2 regions of the Pseudoalteromonas sp. S1650 genome follow, and region 1 is predicted to be linked to the other one. Evidence: predicted binding sites of a transcription regulator. Region 1 holds the regulator's gene; the other holds the start of a gene.
The links. Region 1 encodes LexA, which represses DNA repair genes until DNA is damaged. Its sites were predicted from a motif close to TACTGTATNNNNATACAGTA; they were not measured.

Region 1 (9,594 bases):
TTGCTGGGGAGATAGAACAGCATTGGCTAATTATGAAAAACGGTGAACATTTAATTGGTTTGTTTCAAGGTATGTTCGACAAAACCATGCTGACCTTTAACCCAGGGTGGGATCAAAATGCTGAAGCTTTGGATGAATTTGCAACCTTTGAGCAATTAGCTGCACAATTTCAGCAACAAGGATTAGAAATACAAAAGGCCGGTGACGCGAGTTTTATTATCACCGACCCAGATGGCAATCCTATTTTGATTGACCAACACGTGTAGCTGGCTTTTTACGTTTAATTCGAACGTTTTGTAGTAACAAGAGAACTCCTGTAATACAAAATAGTACGCTGGTGGCCGAGAAGCTGATGAGTAGTGGATTGTTAAAGTTCTCACGCTCATCATAATCCATAATGTGTAGCATCCAGAAAAAGTCGAAAATGCGCCACAGGGTGCTGCGCACAGTAATAAGGTTACCGGTTTGGCTATCTAAATATAAGGTTGTTGATCGCCAATCATCAAAGCTTACTTGCCAAACATTGGCTTTGTGACCGACTTCTCTAGGCCCTTTTGTTAATAACTGCGCTTGCGTTATTTTTGCGTCAATAAGCAGGTGAGCTTGCGCATTTTCAATGATTTGCGCTTTACTCGGTGCAGGCATTTTAGCACCTGTTCTACCATCAAAGTTGAATGTACCGCTAGAGGTTGTTACTTCTATAATCGGTGTATTTAGAAAGTGGCTATATTTAATACCTTCGATTTGCTCAAATTGCGCTGTTATTTTATCAATTGAAGCAGGGTAGTCCGACAATAAAAATGGGCTACTTAAACTGCGATTAGCCAGATGCTTACCATGCACTTTTTCAAGTGGTAATGAGCTCATTACCAGCCCTCCTAAGAGCCAAAAAAAGATCTGCAAAGCAAGTAAGTAGCCAAGCCATTTATGCCCTTTACGAGCATACTTAAACAGGCGTTTATTCATTATTACCCCGTTATTATTGTTATGTGGGCGCTATTTTAGGTTGTTTAGCTAGATTGCCAATGCGGCATAATGTCGCATTAACTGTATTCTAGATTTGGTATATATACAAAACTGAGTTAAAGTTTCAGTCGATATCAATAGAGGGTAAAAACGAGAGTATGTCGGAAATTCAATTTTTAAATGTAGATCTGGAGCTTGAATCAAAGCACGATATTAGTGCGCTTGTTGCTGATTTGAAGAAAAACGCCATGGTTTTACATTATGACCAAGATGAATACCGCCAACTAGCACGTATTGAAGCAACCGCAGATATCAGCTCTCCAGATAAAGCCATTAACCAGCTTTGCGAGCTTATTGAGTCTTGCTCGCGCAATGCATTAAAACAGTGGTTATCGTGCTCAAAGCGTACATTTGATATAGGCTTTGAATCAGGTAATTCGCCTAAATGCTTTAACCAACCCCTGCATGCCGATACCTTGTTACGTATCTCTGCAATTGGCGCAGGGATTGAAATTACTATTTATCCTGTCGAAAAATAGCCTGAATTTATCGCTCTACAACAGCTGCGGTCATTCTTGATACGCAGCAAAGCTCTCCTGCGGCATTGGTAATTTTAATATCCCAAACAGAAGTTCGCTTACCTAAATGCAACGGTCTTGCTGTTGCTGTTAACGTTCCTTTGCGTGACGCTTTCATGTGGTTGGCATTAATTTCTTGGCCAACAGCATAGAACTTATTGAAATCAACCACGAAATTTGCTGCATAGCTTGCCACTGTCTCTGCTAATACAACGTTTGCTCCGCCATGAACCATACCCATAGGGTTATGATGCTCAGGAATAGCAGGCATAGTTGCCATTAAATAATCATCACCAATTTCAGTTACCTCAATGCCCATAGTTTTCATTAAAGTGCCTTGACCGGTGATCCCCTGTTCTAGCTCTTTGCAAAGCTCTAACGTGATTGGGTGGTGCCAAATACTCATTGTGTTTCCTTAGCCTGCTAATTAAAGCTAATACCTTATGGCATCTTTCGGTGTGGTTCAATGTTAGTTTTGTAGCAATATGATGGGGTTAATTTAAATTTGCGATTTTCAAATAACTGTATATACTCACAGTTAAATGTACTGTATGGAAAACCAGTTGTATGCGCCCATTAACTAAACGCCAATCGCAAATTTTAGAACTAATTAAAGTCTTTATTAAAGATACAGGCATGCCACCTACGCGTGCTGAAATAGCTCAAACATTAGGTTTTAAAAGTGCCAACGCTGCTGAAGAACACCTAAAAGCACTGGCTAAAAAAGGCATGATCAAAATGAAGCCTGGGGCGAGTCGCGGTATTCAGTTAATTGAAGAAGATGAGCCAGAGCAATTAGGCTTACCTTTAATTGGCCGTGTTGCAGCCGGTGAACCTATTTTGGCGCAAGAACATGTTGAAAGTCACTGCCAAGTTGATCCTTCATTATTTAAGCCTGCAGCCGATTTCTTACTGCGTGTAAATGGCATGAGTATGAAAGACATTGGTATTATGGATGGCGATTTGCTTGCAGTACACAGAACACAAGTTGCTGAAAACGGGCAAGTAGTTGTAGCTCGAGTCGATGAAGATGTAACAGTTAAGCGTCTAGAAAAAGCGGGTCGCAAAGTACTTTTACACGCTGAGAACGAAGAGTTTTCGCCTATTGAGGTTGATCTTGAGCACGAGTCGTTCAACATCGAGGGGTTAGCTGTTGGGGTTATTCGTAACGCTGATTGGATGTAACTTTTCCCAATTTGGTGCATCAAATTGACTCAATTTGGTGCGCCGCTGAAATTTTACTACTTAATTAGGATTTGTGAATCCTTACTCTTCATTTAAAGCCTTATATGGCGCAGTTTTCCTCTCTTTTTATATTTCGTTTTTACTCCTAAACATTAAATAACGCGCTGATTATAGTTGTTATTTCTGCACCAAAATAAACATTTATTATCATTAAAACTTGCTTATTGGTCATTTTTTAACTAATTGGTTAATACACTGTATTAACACCTAATTAATAAAAAGACACAAAAATGTGCGAGGTGTTAGACAGGGGGTAGGTATCATAAGTGGGTCAAAATGATACGTAGTCGCTCTGAACAATAAGAAAAACGAATGGGCACCTTGTTGTATCGCCTTTTCGCTTTGCGTCTTGCAATAGCATCTAAAGGAGCCGTCACATGGGTAAACTGCGTTACGCCTTGTGGCTTATATTGTTTGCACTTCCTGAGCTTGCATTGGCAAATAGCCAATACAATATGCGTAAAGGGGTGACCGATATAAGTAATAATGTTTATGAGTTACACATGACGATATTTATTATCTGCTGTGTAATCGGCATCATCGTATTTGCGGTGATGTTTTGGGCTTTAATACACCACCGTAAATCCAAAGGGGCCAAGCCTGCCCAATTTCATGAAAGTACAAAAGTTGAAATACTTTGGACTGCCATTCCATTTGTCATCTTAATCGCCATGGCTGTGCCTGCCACAAAAACCTTAATTGCCATGGAAGATGCCTCTAAAGCCGATATCACCATTAAAGTGACGGGCTCACAGTGGAAGTGGCATTATGAGTACATGGGTGAAGACATTGCCTATTACTCGATTCTATCTACTCCTAAAGATCAAATAGACAACCAAGCAGAGAAAACTGAACATTATTTGCTTGAAGTAGATAAACCGCTAGTACTTCCTATCAATAAAAAAGTTCGCTTTTTAATGACTTCAGACGATGTAATTCATTCATGGTGGGTGCCTGATTTTGCGGTTAAAAAGGATGCAAATCCTGGGTTTATCAATGAAGCGTGGACACGTATTAACGAGCCAGGCGTGTACCGTGGCCAATGTGCTGAGTTATGCGGTAAAGATCATGGCTTTATGCCTGTAGTGGTGAAAGCTTTACCTGAAGATGAGTTTGCTAATTGGCTTGCAGATGCTAAGCAAGAAAAAGCCAATGCGGCCGCAGCGGATGCTGCTTTGCTTGATCAAACATTACCGAAAGAAGAGCTTATGACCTTGGGTGAGCAAGTCTACATGGCTAGTTGTGCTGCATGCCACCAACCTACCGGTATGGGCCTACCTGGCGTATTTCCAGCACTTAAAGGCAGCCCGATTGTATTAGGTGATGTAAAAGATCACATAGATATTGTGTTACACGGTAAGCCTGGCACAGCAATGCAAGCGTTTGATAAACAGCTTTCAATCAAGCAACTTGCTGCGGTTATTACTTATAAGCGAAATGCGTGGGGTAATGACACCGGCGATGTTATCCAACCGAGTCAAATTCAAGCCGCGATTGATGCAGCAGCGGAGGCGAACTAATGAGTAACGTTATTAACGAGCAAGCAACTGGGCATGCGCATCACGACCATCATCACCCTGCTAAAGGTTTTAAGCGTTGGCTTTACACCACCAATCATAAAGACATCGGGAGTTTATACCTGATTTTTTCACTCACCATGTTTTTAATTGGCGGAGCAATGGCAATGGTGATCCGCGCTGAACTGTTTCAGCCTGGATTACAGTTAGTCGATCCGCACTTTTTTAATCAAATGACTACCGTACATGGCTTGATCATGGTGTTTGGTGCCGTTATGCCCGCGTTCACTGGGCTTGCAAACTGGATGGTACCTATGATGATAGGCGCACCGGATATGGCCTTACCACGTATGAATAACTGGAGCTTTTGGATATTGCCTTTCGCATTTTTAATCCTGTTGGCTTCGTTACTCATGCCGGGTGGCGGTCCTGCGTTTGGTTGGACTTTCTATGCACCACTCTCCACCACTTACAGTAACGACAACACCGCACTGTTTGTATTTGCTGTACATATCATGGGTATCAGCTCAATTATGGGGGCGATTAACGTTATCGTGACTATCGTCAACCTAAGAGCGCCGGGTATGACGTGGATGAAGCTGCCGCTATTTGTATGGACATGGTTAATCACTGCATTTTTGTTAATTGCTGTTATGCCTGTTCTAGCAGGGGCGGTCACTATGGTGTTGACCGATAAATACTTTGCAACCAGCTTTTTTGATGCAGCCGGTGGGGGCGACCCTGTGATGTTCCAGCACATTTTCTGGTTCTTCGGTCACCCTGAAGTGTACATCATGATTTTACCAGCCTTTGGCATTATATCGACTATCGTACCTACCTTCTCGCGCAAAAAGCTATTTGGCTACGCGTCTATGGTGTATGCAACTTCATCGATTGCGCTGCTAAGTTTTATCGTTTGGGCACACCATATGTTTACCACTGGGATGCCTGTGGCAGGCGAGTTGTTTTTCATGTACGCCACCATGCTCATTTCGGTGCCAACGGGCGTTAAAGTGTTTAACTGGGTGGCCACCATGTGGCGCGGTTCAATTAGCTTCGAAATTCCGATGATGTTTGCCATCGCCTTTATTGTGTTATTCACCTTAGGTGGTTTCTCTGGCTTGATGCTTGCGATTACACCGGCAGATTTTCAATATCATGATACCTATTTTGTGGTAGCACACTTCCATTATGTGCTTGTGACAGGAGCTGTGTTCTCAATTATGGCGGGGGCCTACTACTGGTTACCGAAATGGACCGGCAACATGTATAACGAAACGCTGGCGAAATGGCATTTTTGGTTATCGCTAATCAGTGTCAACGTGTTGTTCTTCCCTATGCACTTTGTTGGCCTTGCCGGTATGCCGCGTCGTATTCCTGACTATGCACTGCAATTCGCTGACTTTAACGCCATTATCAGTATTGGTGGTTTTGCATTTGGCTTATCGCAACTGTTGTTTGTGTTGGTGGTATTTAAATGTGCCAGAGGGGGCGAAAAAGCGCCTGCCAAAGTATGGGATGGAGCTGAAGGTTTAGAGTGGGAAGTCGATTCTCCAGCACCTTATCATACCTTTGAAACACCGCCGGAGATTAAGTAATGAACCATGCACCTTTGCTAAAAAAACTGCTGATTACATGCTTGCTCATGTTTGCTTTTGCTTTTGCAATGGTGCCGCTTTACGACGTGTTTTGCGACGTTACAGGGTTGAATGGTAAGCCATCATTAGAAAAAGCGAGCGCGAGTGAATCAATAAATACACAGCGTCAAGTTGATGTCAGCTTTACCACTCACGCTCAAAGCGGCGCGCCATTTAAGGTGCAGTCTGAGCAATACAGTGTGGCAGTACAACCTGGTGCCATGCGTGAAGTTAAATTCTCAGCGAAAAACACCAGTAATGAAGACAAAGTCATGCAAGCAATTCCATCAGTATCACCGGGTAAAGCGGCAAAGTACTTACATAAAATCGCCTGTTTTTGCTTTGATCAGCAGCCAATGAAAGCCGGTGAAGAAATGGAGTTTACCTTGTTGTTTTATGTTGATACTGAGTTACCCGACGATGTTGAGGAACTGACGTTGTCGTATACCGTGTTTGATATTAGCGGGCATGTTGTGGCTAAAAACGATTAAAAGCCGCCAAGCTAATTGCTAATTGGGAGCAAACAAAATGAATCAAAATTATGAAAAATACTATGTTCCAGCCGAGAGTCCTTGGCCAATAGTTGGTGCCATCGCGATGTTTTTAATTGCTGTTGGTGCTGGTTTAACAGTGATGCAAGTAAGTGGTGAGAGCAGTAGTGGCCAGTATGTGTTGTATCTAGGCATTGCCATATTAATCTATATGGTTTTTAGCTGGTTTAAAAACGTTATTGAAGAGTCTCATAAAGGGCTTTATTCAGCGCAAATGGATCGTTCATTCAAACAAGGTATGGGCTGGTTTATCTTCTCTGAAGTTATGTTCTTTATGGCATTTTTTGGCGCACTATTTTACGCCCGTATGATTTCGGTGCCTTGGCTTGGTGGCGCAAGTAATAATGCTATGACCAATGAAGTACTCTGGCCAACCTTTGAAGCCGTATGGCCGCTATTAACTACGCCAGCGGGCGAGACCACACAAGCTATGGGCTGGCAAGGTCTACCATTGATCAACACGCTTATTCTGCTTACCTCGTCGGTCACAATTCACTTTGCTCATGTTGCTATTGAAAACAATAAGCGCGGCGCTCTTAAGGTATTTTTATCTTTAACCGTGCTATTAGGTGTGATTTTCCTTGGCTTACAAGTTTATGAGTATATGCATGCTTATCAAGACCTAGGTTTGACCTTAGATGCGGGCGTTTATGGGAATACCTTTTTCTTGTTAACGGGCTTTCACGGTATGCACGTGACACTTGGAACCATTATTTTATTTGTAGTGCTACTAAGAATTTTTAAAGGCCACTTCACGAGTGAAAAGCACTTTGCCTTTCAAGCAGCTGCTTGGTATTGGCACTTTGTTGATGTGGTGTGGTTGTGTTTATTTGTATTTGTTTACGTGCTGTAGCTTTGTGAAGCGGCGACGGGTTGGTGTGAATAAAGCCTAATTTCATTGCGGCAATGATGAGCACCAGCACAATACCTGAAAACAGCACTCGACGACCTAAATAATGCGACATGGGTTTCGAGTGCTCTTTTGCTGACATCATCACAAACAGCGCTCTAAACAGGTTGAACAGAATATAAAGTAATAACAAAACAATAATGATTTTAATCATATTAGGTATTCCAAATGCAGTTAATTTTATGGCGCAAACAAAAGCTTAGCTCAATTATCGCAATTTGCGTTGTGATACTTGCAGTGCTTATTTGTTTACGACTCAGCGTTTGGCAATACCAGCGAGGCGAGCAAAAACAGCAGCAACTAAGTCAGTTAGCCGTTTCGAAAGAGCAAGGAGTTTTGAGCTGGCAAGAGCTGCAAAATTTACCTAGAGAGCTGAACAAAACGGGCTTGCAAGTCAAAGTCTCTGGCGAGGTAAATAAACAACAGTACTGGCTGCTTGATAATCAAATTTATCAGGGGCAAGTGGGCTATGACTTACTAGTAGCTATGACAATTACCGGCGAAACCGCGCCTATAATCGTTAACTTTGGTTGGTTAAAAGCTCCTGTAAACCGCAACCTGTTACCAACCGTTGAGTGGCCAGAATCAACAAGGTTTTCGGCCACAGTGCAATTGAAACAAGGCAACTTACAAGGCTTCACACTTGCCGATGAGATTGGTGCAGAACAAGGCTGGCCTAAGCGTATTCAAGGCATCGATTTAACAATTTTTAGTACTCAATTAGCAAAGCCCTTACAAGACTTTATTGGTTATCGTAATGAAGCAGATGGTATTGCAACCCCGCATTACCAGAGTGTCGTGATGGGGCCAGATAAACATTACGCCTATGCCGTGCAGTGGTTATTAATCGGCTTAGCGTGTGTAGTTATTGCTTTTTTTGCGATGAGAAGGAGAGGTTATGAAAATAAACCCGCTTAGTTTGTTCGTTTTGTGCTGTTTTGTGCCGTTGGCACTTGCATATGCAGCATTAAAGCTTGAGTGGTTACCGAGTGGTTCGAGTAATCATGGTGAGCTTTTAAGTGAAGAAGTGAAGCTAGTTGATTGGCAACAAGGCGAACCTAAACAATGGACTATTGCGCTTAATTATCCAAAAGAGTGCACTGATGTTTGTGCAAGCCAATTAGCCAGTCTAGATAACCTATATGTCGCTTTAGGTAAAAATCAGCAAAAAGTGGATGTGGCGGTACTGACAAATCAACAGCAGGTATCGGCAAATTGGCGTCAATTAGCAGTAAGTCCTGCACTCAAAGCGGGAGACCTATATTTAGTTGATCACATGGGCTTAGTGGTTTTGCATTACCCCTACACGGCTGAGCCAGAACAAAACAGACTGATTCAAAAAGGCTTACTTAAAGACTTAAAGAAACTACTTAACTATGCGCGTTCAAGTTAAACCTCATTAAGGGGATAAAGATGTATAAAAATTATAAATATTTAGTCTTAATTACGGTTTTCTTCTCAATCTTAGTTGTTGGGCTTGGTGCTTATACACGGCTGAGTGATGCTGGGCTTGGCTGTCCTGACTGGCCTGGGTGCTATGGATTTTTAACCGTGCCAAAACATGAAACTGCTCTGTTACATGTTGAGCAAAACTACCCTGATATGATGTTTGAGGCTGCAAAAGCATGGAAAGAAATGATCCACCGCTATTTTGCCGGTGCCCTTGGCCTATTAATTTTAGCTTTGTTTGTTTTTGCATTTTTAAAACGTCAATATCCAAATATGCCGGTTAAGCTGCCATTAGCACTATTATTACTGGTGGTATTCCAAGCCGTATTGGGCATGTGGACTGTCACTATGAACCTACAACCTTTAGTTGTAATGGGGCATTTGCTCGGCGGTTTTAGTATTTTGTCGTTGCTGTTTTTATTGTATCTACGTTTAAAGACCGAACCTGTTGCTAGCAGTGATAGCGGCGCAAAGCCATATTACCGGTTAGCGCTGGTGGGCTTAGTGGTGCTTATACTGCAAATTGCATTGGGTGGCTGGCTTGCGGCGAATTATGCAGCTCCACATTGCAATGGCTTACCGCTGTGTAGCTACGGACAACCGTTTTCTTTGAAGAGTGTGTTTCAGCTACCGCTTGAGCACAGCACCTATGAATATGGCGTTTTATCGCAGCAGGCGCGTATGTCTATTCATCTGCTACACCGTATTTGGGCGCTGGTTACTTGTGTGGTGTTAGCACTG
Region 2 (6,900 bases), on a different contig from region 1:
CATTCAAAATTTAAGAATACTTCATTGACTTGACTGTTAATACTTGGCTATGTTGAAGATATTCAGTTAGTAATTACTAATTTTTAGATGACTCTAATGGAGTTAAAGACAAGACTCCCATTTTATTGGATGTTTAAATTATTGTTGCTAGTGAAACTGCACAAATTGATTTACACAATGTTAATTACCTAATATTACACAATTACAATGTGTAATGAAGATTTTCAATACTTGATTGAATTCCTATAGGGTGGAAAAGCTTTTTACCTTTAGGGAAAGTAGCGTAAACTTCTTCAATATCAAGTATAAAACCAATATTTTGTTCTCTGTTTGATAAAACTTTTCCTAAGTATAAACTTGCTATAAACAGACCAGCTAGTGCTTGTAACACGTTACCTAAATTCGCTTTATTAAAATGCTCTCTGCGTTCATGTTTTAAGCAGTTATAGTCACTCCACCATGGAGGAGACTTGCCTTCGTTAAAATCTTCCCATGGGATAAATTGCAACTCGAACTCGAAAGATTGTACTTTTTCAGTTATCAGCCCTTTTTGATTTTCAACTACATAATCACGATAAATCGCTATGTTTGCTTCTTTAGATTTTTTAGAGGGGCAAATACTACATATTTCTTTGAGAACGACTTCTACCTCTGCACAAATAGCGAAATAGAGCTTAGCTAGTTCAATGGAATATGTTTTAAAGTTATCACTAGTGAAGTGAATGTAACGCGACATTGCATATACATCTGATTCTAGCGAAAGATAATAACGCCAATGTAGATTTTGTTTCATTGATTCCATTCAACTTAGCCTTTTAGGCTAATTGCTCCACTTATCGATGACTGGTTACATGTCTTATTAATGTTAATATTTTAACTCGAAAAATACCTTTTGATGTTTAATTACATCAAGGTAGAAGAGAACATACTTTAAAAAGTAAACTTACAGGAAAGTAAATTCAAGTAACTTATTGAATAGAGTGTAGAAAAATGGTCGGCATAGCAGGATTTGAACCTGCGACCCCTGACACCCCATGACAGTGCGCTACCAAGCTGCGCTATATGCCGACGTTGCAAGCCATAGTACGGCTTTTTTTATAAAAATCAATATCTCCGCTGTTCGATTGCTTGTTAATTGTTCAGGCAATCGGTATTAAATCAATGGACTAGAGGTTAATCTAGCCAATCGTTGATCGTATTGTACATAAAGTCGCGTATTAATGGTTGAGCATCGGCATTAGGGTGCAAGTTATCGTTTTGCATAAGTTCTGGACGGCCTGCAATACTAAGCATGAAAAAGGGCATGAGCTCAGAATCTGTTTCATCGGCAATGGTTTTAAAGCTATCGGTGAAAAGTTTGGTATAACGCGGGCCATAGTTTGGTGGAATTTGTACTTCCATTATGGCGGTTTTCGCCCCAATTTTTTGGCTTTTTGCAATTAAATCACGTAAGTTAGCTTGCAGGCGTTTAATAGGGAAACCTCGTAAACCATCGTTTCCGCCAAGCTCAATGAGTACATGAGTGGGTTCAAATTCGCTCAGTAACGCGTCGAGTCGCCTTAGAGCACCGCCTGTGGTTTCACCGCTAATACTGGCGTTTACTAGGTATACAGATTGGTCTTTTTCATCGTACTTATCTTGTAACAATTTAACCCAGCCTTGCTCTTGTTTAAGACCGTAAGCGGCGCTTAAACTGTCACCTAAAATTAAAATTGTGTTGTCAGCTGCTGCCGTAAGTGGTTTGATTACTAACAGTAAAACGAATATAAAACGTAGGATTGGATGCATCATATGTCAGCGCTTTCTCAATTAAACATCATTCAAGTTAAAGGACTTTCTAAAACGGTCACCACGGTTGAGGGCGACCTGACCATCCTCAGTGACATCAGCTTTAATGTCAAGTCGGGCGACTCAGTTGCTGTAGTAGGCACCTCAGGTTCGGGTAAGTCTACTTTATTGAGTTTATTGGCCGGCCTTGACCAATCTACCGGTGGTAGTATCCATTTAGATGGAGCCGCATTACACGAATTAGATGAAGAAGCACGCGCAGCACTTCGCGCTGAAAAAGTAGGTTTTGTATTTCAGTCTTTTATGCTTGTACAAAGCTTAACAGCCCTTGAAAACGTAATGCTTCCCGCTGAACTTGCAGGAAGCAAAGACGCTAAACAACAAGCCCTAGAGCTACTTGAAAAAGTAGGCTTAAGCCATCGTGTGGGTCATTACCCATCGCAATTATCTGGTGGTGAGCAGCAACGTGTAGCAATTGCTCGTGCATTTATAGGCACACCGAAAATCTTATTTGCCGATGAACCATCAGCAAACCTTGATAGCAAAAACGGTAAATTAATTGAGTCTTTATTATTTGAACTAAATAAAGAGCACGGCACGACACTTATTTTAGTAACCCATGATGAGCAGCTTGCACAAAAGTGCCAGCAAATTTTACATATTGAAGCAGGGCAGCTAGTAACTGTTAAAGAAAACGAAGGAGTGCAAGCGAATGTGGGCTAAATTAGCACTAAAACTGTTTTCACGTGAGTTTAAGCGTGGCGAATTAACAGTGATCAGTGCAGCAATAGCCTTAGCTGTTCTCACTGTTTTAACACTGTCTATGGTTACCGACCGAATTGGTCAAAGTATTGAAGAAAAAAGCAGTGCCTTTATTGCCGCTGATCGCGTTTTAGCAAGTAACCATACTTTACCTGCTGAGTTTTTAGAACAAGCCAACCAAGAAAACTTACGCACCGCAAAAATAACCTACTTCGATACCATGTTATTTGCCGGTGACGAAATGCAGCTTGGCTCGGTTAAAGCGGTATCAAACACTTATCCGTTAAAAGGTGAGTTAAAAGTAAAAACCAGCCTGACTGGCCAACCAGAAGTAACAACCGAGATCCCAAGCCGTGGTGAAGTATGGTTAAGTGAATCGGTGTTTTATGCGCTGAATATTAAAGTGGGCGATAAAGTAGAGCTTGGCGCAGCTACGTTTACGGCTAGTCATGTTGTAGCTGAAGAGCCAGATGCGCCGTTTAATGTGTTTTCGAGCAGCCAGCGGATCTTGATCAATGAAGCAGACATTGCTGTAACCGAGGTAATTCAGCCGGGCAGCCGGGTGTTTTACCGCCAACTTTATGCTGGCGACAAAGACAACTTAGATACCTTTTATGCTTGGTTAAAACCACAAATGAAAGAAAACCAGCGTTGGTATGGTGTTAAAGATCGCCAGTCACCTATTTCTAATAGTTTAAATCGTGCCGAAAGCTATTTATTGCTAGCTGGTTTACTTGGGATTATTTTAGCTGCCGTTGCTATTGCGGTATCGGCAAAACGTTATTGTGAGCGTCAGTACGACCCAGTTGCTATGATGAAAACGCTTGGCGGTAGCCGCGCTATGATCCGTAAAATCTATTTATTACATTTGAGCCTTGTATGTTCAATGTCGGTGATAGTCGGTTTACTGATTGGTTATGGTTTACAAGCGATTGCCACTGATTATTTAGCACAAACCATGGGTTCAGCACTGCCAAGTGCATCGGCAAAACCTTGGATCATTGCGATTAGCACGGGTGTGATTTGTGCGGTTATGTTTTCAATTAAACCGCTACTCGATTTATTTGATATTCCGCCGCTCCGTGTGCTTCGCCGTAACTTAGGCGACCGTTTATTAGTAAGTAAAGTGCACCTTACTATGTCGGCGCTTACTGTGTTTTTACTGATGTGGTTATTTAGTAACAACCTCAAAATTAGTGCAATTTTATTCCTTTCGACGGCATTTTTAATTGCGGTGTTATTTGGTTTATCAAAGGTTATTTTTGGTGGTGGCCGCAAACTTGGTTTAAGCCCGGGCAACAGTTGGTCATTGGCGATTGCGTCAATTCAAAAGCGTGCCAATGTGAATGCGGTACAATTAATTAGCTTTGCTTTGGCTATCAAGCTATTACTGTTTTTAATTGTACTTAAGAACGACATGATTTCGGATTGGCAGTCGCAGCTTCCTGAAAATGCCCCTAATTCATTTTTAGTGAACATTACTGAGCAAGAGTTAGAGCCTATTACTAGCTTCTTAGCGCAAAACGATATGCCAACGTCTGATTTCTATCCGGTTGTTCGTGGCCGTGTAAATGCCGTAAATGGTGAGTTGGTTGCCCGCGAAGTATCGCAAGAAGACAACGAAAAGAAAGACGAAGAAGCCCGCTCTGGTATTGGCCGTGAGTTAAACCTAACTTGGCGTAAAGACTTACCAAATCAAAACGAGCTTATCGACGGTACATGGTTTAGTGAAGACTCAGTAGCCGAGGCATCGGTCGAAGAGTCGATGCTTGAGCGCCTTGATGTAAAAATAGGCGATACGCTTACTTTCTTAATTGGCGCGCAGTCGTTTGACGCAAAAATTACCAGTGTACGTAAGGTTAATTGGACCACGCTTAAACCTAACTTCTTTATTATTTTAAGCCCTGATGTGCTAGCGAGTTTCCCGGCTACTTATATTTCTTCAGTGAATGTAAAAGCAGAGAAAAAACGTGAGTTTAATGAGCTAATGCGTCAATACCCAACGGTTAACGTGATAGATGTTGAAAGCTTCATTAAACAAATTCGCTCAACCATAGAGCAAGTATCGTTAGCGATTGGCTTTGTACTAGCGATTGTGGTTGCCTGTGGCGCTTTAGTACTTATTTCACAAGTACAAGCAAGTTTGGGTGAGCGAATGCAAGAGATTGTTATTTTGCGAACTTTAGGTGCGAAAGGGCGCTTAATTAAAAATGCCACCTTATATGAGTTTTTATTATTAGGCGTTACTGCAGGTTTAGTCGCTGCCATTGTCAGTGACATCGCTCTGTTAATAGTGCAAAAACAAATGTTCGATTTAGCAGGTAAGTTCCACCCTCATATTTGGGTTATTGGCCCAGCAGTCGGGGGCTTATTTGTGGCATGTTTAGGTTATTTGATGATAGCCCGCACAATGCGAAAAAATACCCAAGGCTTATTACGCTCGCTCGCGTAAATGTCTTAATTAAAGGTTGACTATAAAATGCTCGCAATTGCGGGCATTTTTTATGAATTGCAATTGGTTACTGGTAATTTATACAGTGCTCTGGCATTATTAACCGCAGATAATAATGATAATAGACGAGTCAGTTAGTTGGCGATTATTTTAGGGATTGATCCTGGTTCACGATTAACAGGGTACGGCGTGATTGCTCACCAAGGGGCTAAGTTCACTTATTTAGGCAGTGGCTGCATTAAATTGGCCGATCACGATTTTCCGATACGCTTAAAAATGATTTACCAAGGGATCAGTCAATTGGTAGAGCAATTCTCACCAGATAGTTTTGCTATCGAAAAAGTGTTTATGGCACACAACCCAGACTCAGCGCTTAAACTCGGTCAAGCACGTGGCGCTGCTATCGTTGGTGCTTCAATGGCAGAGCTGCCAGTTTATGAATATTCAGCTAGGCAAATTAAGCAGGCCGTTGTAGGCAATGGCGGAGCCGATAAGTCTCAAGTACAGCATATGGTTAAAAACATTTTAAAGCTGCCAGGTACCCCTCAAGCCGATGCCGCAGATGCTTTAGCAATTGCTATTTGTCATGCACACTCAGAACAAAATTTAATAAAACTTGCGGGCAGTGCGAGCAAAACCGTAAGAGGACGATTAAGGAAGTAATATGATTGGTCGATTAAATGGCTTACTTGTTGAAAAGCAGCCACCAGAAATTCTTATCGAAGTAAGTGGTGTAGGCTACGAAGTGCAAATGCCCATGACTTGCTTTTATGATTTACCGGCAGTGGGTGAGCAAGCGATTATTTATACCCATTTTGTGGTACGTGAAGATGCCCAGCTATTATTTGGCTTTAACAACAAAACCGAACGCGCTTTATTTAGAGAGCTTTTAAAAGCTAATGGTGTAGGGCCAAAGCTTGGTCTAGCTATTTTATCGGGTATGTCGGCGCAGCAATTTGTAAGCTGTGTAAACAATGAAGATGCGACCACATTGGTCAAACTGCCGGGCGTTGGTAAAAAAACGGCTGAGCGTTTAGTGCTCGAAATGAAAGACCGGCTTAAAAATTGGGGTAATGACTTATTTACACCATTTAGCGATAATGCCGTCATTGAGCCATCAAGTGATGATACCCTAGTGGCAAATAATGCTGCTGATGATGCTGTATCAGCACTTGTGGCATTAGGCTATAAGCTACCGCAAGCACAAAAAGCGGTTAAAACAGTGAACAAACCAGATATGACGACTGAGGTTCTAATTAAAGAAGCTCTAAAATCAATGTTGTGAGTAAACCATGATTGAAGCAGATCGCTTAATAGATGCGAGTGAACAAAGTAACGAAGACAGTGTTGATCGTGCCATACGACCAAAACTGTTAACCGATTACACAGGCCAGCCGCATGTTAAGCAGCAAATGGAAATTTTTATTGAGGCTGCTCGCCATCGTGGCGAAGCGCTGGATCACTTATTAATATTTGGTCCACCGGGTCTTGGTAAAACCACACTTGCAAACATTGTTGCCAACGAGCTTAACGTTAATATTAAAACAACGTCGGGGCCAGTGCTTGAAAAAGCAGGGGATTTAGCCGCACTTTTAACGAACCTTGAAGAAGGTGACGTACTGTTTATTGACGAAATTCACCGTTTGAGCCCGCAAGTCGAAGAGATTTTGTATCCAGCAATGGAAGATTATCAGCTGGATATCATGATAGGTGAAGGCCCTGCAGCACGTTCAATAAAGCTTGATTTACCGCCATTTACTTTAATTGGCGCAACAACGCGTGCTGGCTCACTCACCTCACCACTTAGAGACCGTTTTGGCATCGTACAGCGATTAGAATTTTATTCGGTTGAAGACTTATCAAAAATTGTTGCCCGTTCAGCAAGCTTTTTAGACTTA

Region 2: a site for LexA is predicted at 5,071-5,090, ahead of ruvC (crossover junction endodeoxyribonuclease RuvC). Genes of this name have one in related genera too.

Annotation. Positions count from the first base shown of each region.
Region 1 covers NZ_PNDF01000068.1:13,795-23,388, forward strand. Annotated here, with positions in the region: gene CWB80_RS17830 (VOC family protein) at 1-266, shown strand, start outside; gene CWB80_RS17835 (PepSY-associated transmembrane domain-containing protein) at 241-966, opposite strand; gene CWB80_RS17840 (hypothetical protein) at 1,125-1,505, shown strand; gene CWB80_RS17845 (PaaI family thioesterase) at 1,513-1,950, opposite strand; gene lexA (transcriptional repressor LexA) at 2,112-2,729, shown strand; gene coxB (cytochrome c oxidase subunit II) at 3,167-4,309, shown strand; gene ctaD (cytochrome c oxidase subunit I) at 4,309-5,904, shown strand; gene CWB80_RS17865 (cytochrome c oxidase assembly protein) at 5,904-6,434, shown strand; gene CWB80_RS17870 (cytochrome c oxidase subunit 3) at 6,472-7,347, shown strand; gene CWB80_RS23165 (DUF2909 domain-containing protein) at 7,247-7,558, opposite strand; gene CWB80_RS17880 (SURF1 family protein) at 7,573-8,322, shown strand; gene CWB80_RS17885 (redox-active disulfide-containing membrane protein) at 8,303-8,797, shown strand; gene CWB80_RS17890 (COX15/CtaA family protein) at 8,818-9,594, shown strand, end outside.
Region 2 covers NZ_PNDF01000018.1:48,368-55,267, forward strand. Annotated here, with positions in the region: gene CWB80_RS05410 (hypothetical protein) at 203-802, opposite strand; tRNA gene CWB80_RS05415 (tRNA-Pro) at 992-1,068, opposite strand; gene CWB80_RS05420 (arylesterase) at 1,174-1,791, opposite strand; gene CWB80_RS05425 (ABC transporter ATP-binding protein) at 1,792-2,511, shown strand; gene CWB80_RS05430 (ABC transporter permease) at 2,501-5,002, shown strand; gene ruvC (crossover junction endodeoxyribonuclease RuvC) at 5,141-5,665, shown strand; gene ruvA (Holliday junction branch migration protein RuvA) at 5,667-6,287, shown strand; gene ruvB (Holliday junction branch migration DNA helicase RuvB) at 6,295-6,900, shown strand, end outside.